One region of the Sporanaerobacter sp. genome, then DNA from elsewhere that is predicted to be linked to it. Evidence: riboswitches for the same ligand, from Rfam matches in the RefSeq annotation. Region 1 holds a riboswitch; each other region holds the start of a gene.
What was found. Region 1 has a riboswitch for cobalamin ahead of ACFWUA_RS08070 (ABC transporter substrate-binding protein). Riboswitches for the same ligand answer to the same signal wherever they lie in the genome.

Region 1 (2,274 bases):
CCTGTGGTTGAAACAGTTTTAGATAACAGTTTGAAACCAGGAGAAAAAGTTCTTCATCAAGCTGGTAGAATTGGATACAAGACCAAAACTTATAAATCAATAATAAAAAATGGCAAGGTAGTTAAAAAGGAATTACTACATTCTGACTATTACAAACCAAGAAAATATATTTATAAAATTGGACCAAAAGTAGAAGAACAAGTTGAGACATCTACAGAAGAGGTTGGAGAATAGATTTTAGTACATTAGAAAAGAAAGAGGGAAGAAAGTTGACAGAAGTAGGAGAACTATATGAGAAAAAAGTGAAATGTCCAGTCTGTGGTGAAGAGTTTAAGACTAGTAAAGTAAGGCTTTCTAAACTTAGATTAGTTAAAAGAGATTCAGATTTTTTGCCCTATTATGAAGGGGAAAATCCTGTACTTTATGGTGTTTTTGTGTGTCCACATTGTGGGTATGCTGCATTGGAAGAAAATTTTAATAAAATAAATTTTCAAGGAAGAGAGACAATTAAAAAAGAGGTTTCATCTAAATGGAAGGAAAGAAGCTTTTCGGGAAAGAGAACTATTGAAGATAGTATTGCTGCGTATAAACTGGCACTATTTTGTGGAGAACTCTTGGAGAATAAAAATTCTGAACTTGGGAATATATGTATTAGATTGGGATGGCTTAATAGATTAAAAGAAGATAAGGATGAAGAGGAGAGATTTTTAAGTTTAGCTAGAGAACTTTTTAGTAATGCTTATTACAATGAACCTTTAAACAATGAATCTATGAATTACTTAACTGTAGCTTATTTGATTGGAGAAATTTCTAGAAGAATTGGGGACAAAGATGAAGCAATAAAGTGGTTCAATACAGTACTCAAGGATCCTGAAATTAAGAACAATATTGCATTGGAAAAAATGGTTAGAGAGCAATGGCAAATAGTTAAGGAAGAATAAATGGTCTTGAATGTTTAAAAGATATTTGATATTATTTTTTGGGAGTTAAATTAAATATTAAATTGGGTGTTTCTAATGAAACTTAAAAGGGAAAGTGGTGAAAATCCACTGCAGCCCCCGCTACTGTGTGTGAGGACGAATCAACAGAAGCCACTGGATTTTCTGGGAAGGCGTTGATAGTAGGAAGATTCACAAGCCAGGAGACCTACCCAAATTTAGAGCCTCGGAGGGAGGGATGTATAGTATTGTATACTTTTTACCCTATTCTTTAGTTACTGAGGACTAGGGTTTTATTTTTGATTAGAAAAAATCACAAAATGGAGGGGAAACTTATGAAGAAAATTAACTCTAAGAAATTGTTAATACTATTTTTAGTTTTGGCAATGGCGTTAACTACTTTTACAGCTTGTGGCAAAACAAATTCAAATGAAAATTCAAAACAAAATGAAGAAGTGGTAACGGAAAAGGGAAATGAAGTTCAATATCCTATGGAAGTGGAAGATCAGTTTGGAAACAAAGTGACAATAGAAAATGAACCTAAAACAATAGTTTCGTTGGCTCCAAGTCATACAGAAATACTTTTTAGTCTTGGATTAGGAGATAAAGTTGTAGGTGTAACTGAATACTGCGATTATCCAGAAGAAGCTAAATCAAAAGAAAAGGTTGGAAGTTTTACTGGAGTAAATATTGAAAGAATAATTGAATTAAATCCTGATATTGTATTTCAATTTGGTCCTGGAGATGAAGAAGTAAATGCAAAAATAAGAGATGCAGGAATTGCTCTTTTATGCTATGAACCAGATTCTATTGATGAAGTCATAAACTTGATTGAGAGTATTGGTAAAATGACTAATACTCAAGATGAGGCTACAAAAGTTGTAAATGATATGAAAGCAAAAAGAGATGAAATTGTAAATAAAGTAAAAGATAAAGAAAAAGTTAAGGTTTTTTATGAAATATGGGATGATCCATTGATGGCAGCAGGCCCTGGTTCTTTCATGGATGAACTTATGACTTTAGCTGGAGGAGAAAACATAGCAGGTGATGCAGAAGGTGAATATCCACAGTTTGATATAGAACAATTAATAGAAAGAAATCCTGATGTTTATTTAGGAGCTAAAGATAGCGAAGAAAAAACTGTTGAATCAATAAAAGAAAGACCAGGATTTGAAAATATAAATGCTGTCAAAAATGATAGAGTGTATTTATTGGATCCAAATATAGTTTCAAGACCTGGACCAAGAATAATAGATGCATTGGAATTGGTTGCAAAATCTATTCATCCAGATGTATTTAAATAAAAAAAGTAGGGATTTTTATGAGCTTAAAAAGG
Region 2 (2,274 bases), 330 kb from region 1:
AACTGAAATAAGCTTCCCCATATATTTCACTGGATGAGGAAAACTATAGGGATCTCCTATAAGCAAATCCAAAAAAACTGCCAATACAATATCCATCACATAATTCACCTATTTCTTCAAAACAGAGTAAATATACTCCATATTTATATTTTCTCTAACTACCTTTGCAAATTTAGATATCTCTTCTTCCTTTTCCCATTCCCTTTGTTCTTTGCTATTGCAATTCTTTTCATAATCTAAAAGACTATCTTCATCTTCCAGTTCCAAATGAACATAAGGAATAGTTCCAACTACAGGAATATGAGTTAGCTTTTCTATCATGTCTATGCCAGATTGTAAAAGAGATATATCTCCTCTAAACTTATTTATGACAAGTCCTTTTATTCTCTTTCTTTCTTCTTCTTCTAAAAGCATTACTGTTCCATAAAGAGATGCAAATACCCCGCCTCTATCTATATCAGCTATCAACAATACCGGAGAATTTGCCATTTCAGCCATGCCCATATTCACAATATCATTTTCCTTCAAATTTATCTCTGCTGGACTTCCTGCCCCTTCTATCACTACTATATCGTAAGTACTCTCAATTTCCTTAAATGTCTCTAATATCATAGGCTTTAAGCTACTTTTAAATTTAAAATATTCTACCGCATCCATAGTATATTTATTTTCGCCATCTATAAAAACTTGACTAGTTCTGTCTCCAGTAGGCTTCAAAAGAATAGGATTCATTCTTGAATCTGGCTTAAGTCTAGCAGCAACAGCTTGAAGTGCTTGTGCTGTACTTATTTCACGCCCATCTTCAAGGATGTACGACTTAGATGACATATTTTGAGATTTAAATGGAAATACAGTAAATCCATCTTCTACAAATATCCTACACAGTGCTGTGCAAAGCATACTCTTTCCTGCAGAAGAAGTAGTACCTTGTACCATAATACTTGTCACTTTCTCACCTCCAAAAAAAAGAGAACCTCCTCGAAGTTCTCTTGCCTACAAATCAACAAAAAACACTACCTTTCCCTCCGAAAGAATGCTTTTAGTTCAGGCAGGTTTCCTGACTCATGGCTAAATCCTCTTTCCTCCTTCCCAGCAAAGCCAGTGGATATGGAATTCGTCACCATTTACAGTAGCGGGGGCTGTAGTGGAATTTCACCACTTTCCCTTTTAACCCATAGGGCACCTAAACCACTATTCTATTTTCTATTTAATAATATCATTCTTATTTATTTTATGTCAAATAAATTCATTCCCAAGCTCTAAAATATGATATCGGCAACATTTAAAATTGTTTCCTCTTTGTTCAATGCAGAAAGAAAATCTACTTTTCTTACAACTTTAGCCAATATTCCTCCACTGTCTTCTTCTATTTCTCTTTCTTCATGTTGTTCCTTAACAATATCTAAAAATTCATCATAAGAATATATCTTAAATTTTTCTATATCATATTTTTCTGCCAATATTTCGAGAAATCTTATGACAATATCTTCATAATCATTTTCTTTATTTGTCCCTAAAATTTCACTTATCTTTGGAATTATAAACTCAAACAAAGCCCTTCTATAAGGTACATCTTCTATACCAAGAACTTGTCCTATCTCTAAAATTTTGTGTTCACCTAAATCTAATAGAGTATTTAAAAAGTAGTCTTCGTCCATCTTAGGCTCAATATAATATTTATAGCCCTTAAGTTTTCTCAAAGCCTTTATTCCGTCATAATATCCAAGTTGCAAATCTCTTCTAGCTATTTCACTATCAAAATCTAAGGTCTTTCCTAAATCCTCATTGGGTGAAATATATATAATATTTAAATCTTTATTGTCAAATTTTTTAGTTCTGCCTACACCATAAGTCCTTACAGCAATTAAATCTTTATATCCTTTATCCGAAAGCAAATTTATAGGAAGATTGTTGTAAACTCCGCCGTCTATATATTTTTTCCCGTCTATCTTTTCTTTTTTAAATACAGGAAAATATGCACTGGCAATTAAATAATCTACAAGCATTCCTTTAGGTATATCTTCAATACATATTTCCACAGGTTTTAAATCTGAAAGTGATACTGTGACTATACCAAAATCCTTCCCTGAATTTCTAATTTTTTCTTCATCTATTACTTCTTCCAGCAAATTTCTCAAGGGAGTTATATCTAATCCTCCATCACTTATGATTCCCTTAATAGCTCCTGCTAAATTTTTTATATCACTTCTACTCATCTTTCCCTTTTTTATTTTTTCTATTTCCTCATCATTAGCTTCTATAACCCTTGAATAA
Region 3 (2,274 bases), 720 kb from region 1:
TGAAGGAAATTTTAAGTAAAAAGGATTTTCTAATCAAAAAATCTCAATGGATAGTAGGGGGAGATGGCTGGGCTTATGACATAGGTTATGGAGGATTAGACCATGTATTGGCACTAGGTGAAGATGTAAATATATTGGTATTTGATACGGAGGTATATTCAAATACTGGAGGGCAAGCTTCTAAATCAACTCCAACAGCTGCAGCGGCTAAATTTGCGGCAGCAGGTAAGAGGACTAAAAAGAAAGATTTAGGAAGAATGGCAATTAACTATGGATATATTTATGTTGCTCAAGTATCTATGGGAGCAAATATGAATCAGGCCTTGAAGGCTATAGTGGAGGCAGAAAGCTACAGGGGACCATCCTTGATAATTTGCTATGCACCTTGTGTAAACCATGGTATAAAGGCAGGAATGGGCAGAACTGTAAATGAAGAAAAAAAGGCTGTTGATTCTGGTTATTGGCATCTTTATAGATATGATCCAAGGCTAGTAGCAGAAGGGAAAAACCCATTTATATTAGATTCAAAAGAGCCTAAGGAATCTTTTAAAGATTTCATAATGGGTGAAGTAAGATATTCTCAAATTGAGCATACTTTTCCTGAGCTTGCAGAAGAGCTTTATGAAAAAGCAGAATTAGATGCAAAAGAAAGATATGAAATCTATAGAAAATTTGATGAAAACAAGTAGCATATAGAACTGCTATTGACTTAAACTATATTTATCTATATACTTAGATTGAAATAAAATTGAATATGTAGATGAAGGTATAGAGAATAATTTCTCTGTTTAAAAGGGAAATAGGTGAAAATCCTATACGGTCCCGCCGCTGTAATGGTGAAGAATTTAAAATACATGCCACTGAGACAATTGGGAAGGCTTTAAATTCTAATGAACCAAAGTCAGAAGACCTGCCTTTATTTATGCACCAAAAACTCTACGGTCGATAGGGGGTGTTTAGAGGGAATTTTTAAAAGAGAAATAGGTGAATTGTGCCTATAGTTAGTTCTTTATATATTTGTGTCTCCTAAACCCATTGAGTTTAGGGGACTTTTATATTATTGGAGGTGGGAAAGTGTCAAAAAAAATAAAAGATTACATTATTATAACTATTGGAATGTTTATGGTAGCAGCTGGATTATATTTTTTTCTAATGCCAGGAAATTTAGCTATAGGTGGTGCCAATGGATTGGCAATTGTTTTAAATCATGTATTTCCATTTTTATCAATAGGGGTTTTTATGATCATTATAAATATAGTATTATTTATAGTTGCTTTTTTGGTTATTGGGACAAGCTTTGGTGTCAAAACTATTTATGCAAGTTTAGGTACTTCTTTTTTAGTACTATTGTTTGAAAAAATAATACCTATACATGCTCCTTTAGTAGAAGATATTATACTTCAACTTTCTTTTGGTATATTTATATCTGCTATTGGTATGGGAATAGTATTCAATCGAAATGCTTCTACTGGAGGTACGGATATTATAGCAAAAATATTGAATAAGTTTTGGGGAATAGATTTAGGAAAAGCAGTACTACTTTCTGATTTTGCTATAACTATAGGAGCGGGTTTTGCATTTGGGCCTGAATTGGGAATGTATTCTTTACTTGGAGTTATAGTAAATGGTCTTGTGATAGATTCGACTATTGAAGGAATAAACTTATCTAAACAGGTAAGCATAGTTAGTGAGCGTAGTGAAGAGATAAAAAAGTATATAATTAAAGATTTGGAAAGAGGAGCAACACTATATTATGCTGAGGGAGCATATACAGGAAATAAAAAACAAGTCCTCGTAACTGTTGTTGATAGAAAAGATTTTATTAGATTGAAAAATTATATAAATGATATAGATAAAAATGCTTTTATAACTGTAAGCAATGTATATGAAGTACTAGGTGATGGCTTTAAAAATATTGGAGATTAAAAAAGATATAGATGTAAATTTCAATGAAAAATAGGAGTGGAAATTTCTCACCCCTATTTTTCATTTTCATCCACCCATTCTTTAGCTCTTATGACTCCTGTTAAGGTTGGAATAGGAACTCTTGATTGGGGTTTTAGTCCTTTTATATCATAATATGCAGCAGTTTTTTGATTTTCTATAGGGATAGACATATTTCTTTCCTTAAAATTATTTATTCTTATATTTTTTTTCAAGTTATCCCTCCTCATACATAGTATTTGCAAATTTTAAAAAATAATGCTTAACTTTTTAAAATGCAGGAATAACTCCACCATCATACTTTTCTTCAATAAATTTTTTAACTTTTTC

Region 2: another riboswitch for cobalamin. It lies ahead of ACFWUA_RS06320 (cobyric acid synthase); the one in region 1 lies ahead of ACFWUA_RS08070 (ABC transporter substrate-binding protein).
Region 3: another riboswitch for cobalamin. It lies ahead of ACFWUA_RS00520 (YitT family protein); the one in region 1 lies ahead of ACFWUA_RS08070 (ABC transporter substrate-binding protein).

The regions. Positions count from the first base shown of each region.
Region 1 is NZ_CP181252.1:1,641,001-1,643,274, forward strand. Features, by position in the region: gene ACFWUA_RS08060 (VanW family protein) at 1-234, shown strand, start outside; gene ACFWUA_RS08065 (DUF2225 domain-containing protein) at 270-941, shown strand; cobalamin riboswitch at 989-1,169, shown strand; gene ACFWUA_RS08070 (ABC transporter substrate-binding protein) at 1,274-2,242, shown strand; gene ACFWUA_RS08075 (FecCD family ABC transporter permease) at 2,260-2,274, shown strand, end outside.
Region 2 is NZ_CP181252.1:1,307,534-1,309,807, reverse strand. Features, by position in the region: gene cbiB (adenosylcobinamide-phosphate synthase CbiB) at 1-96, opposite strand, end outside; gene ACFWUA_RS06320 (cobyric acid synthase) at 109-948, opposite strand; cobalamin riboswitch at 1,030-1,202, opposite strand; gene ACFWUA_RS06315 (patatin-like phospholipase family protein) at 1,260-2,274, opposite strand, start outside.
Region 3 is NZ_CP181252.1:89,838-92,111, reverse strand. Features, by position in the region: gene nifJ (pyruvate:ferredoxin (flavodoxin) oxidoreductase) at 1-689, shown strand, start outside; cobalamin riboswitch at 748-933, shown strand; gene ACFWUA_RS00520 (YitT family protein) at 1,075-1,926, shown strand; gene ACFWUA_RS00515 (CDIF630_02480 family spore surface protein) at 1,980-2,159, opposite strand; gene ACFWUA_RS00510 (MetQ/NlpA family ABC transporter substrate-binding protein) at 2,215-2,274, opposite strand, start outside.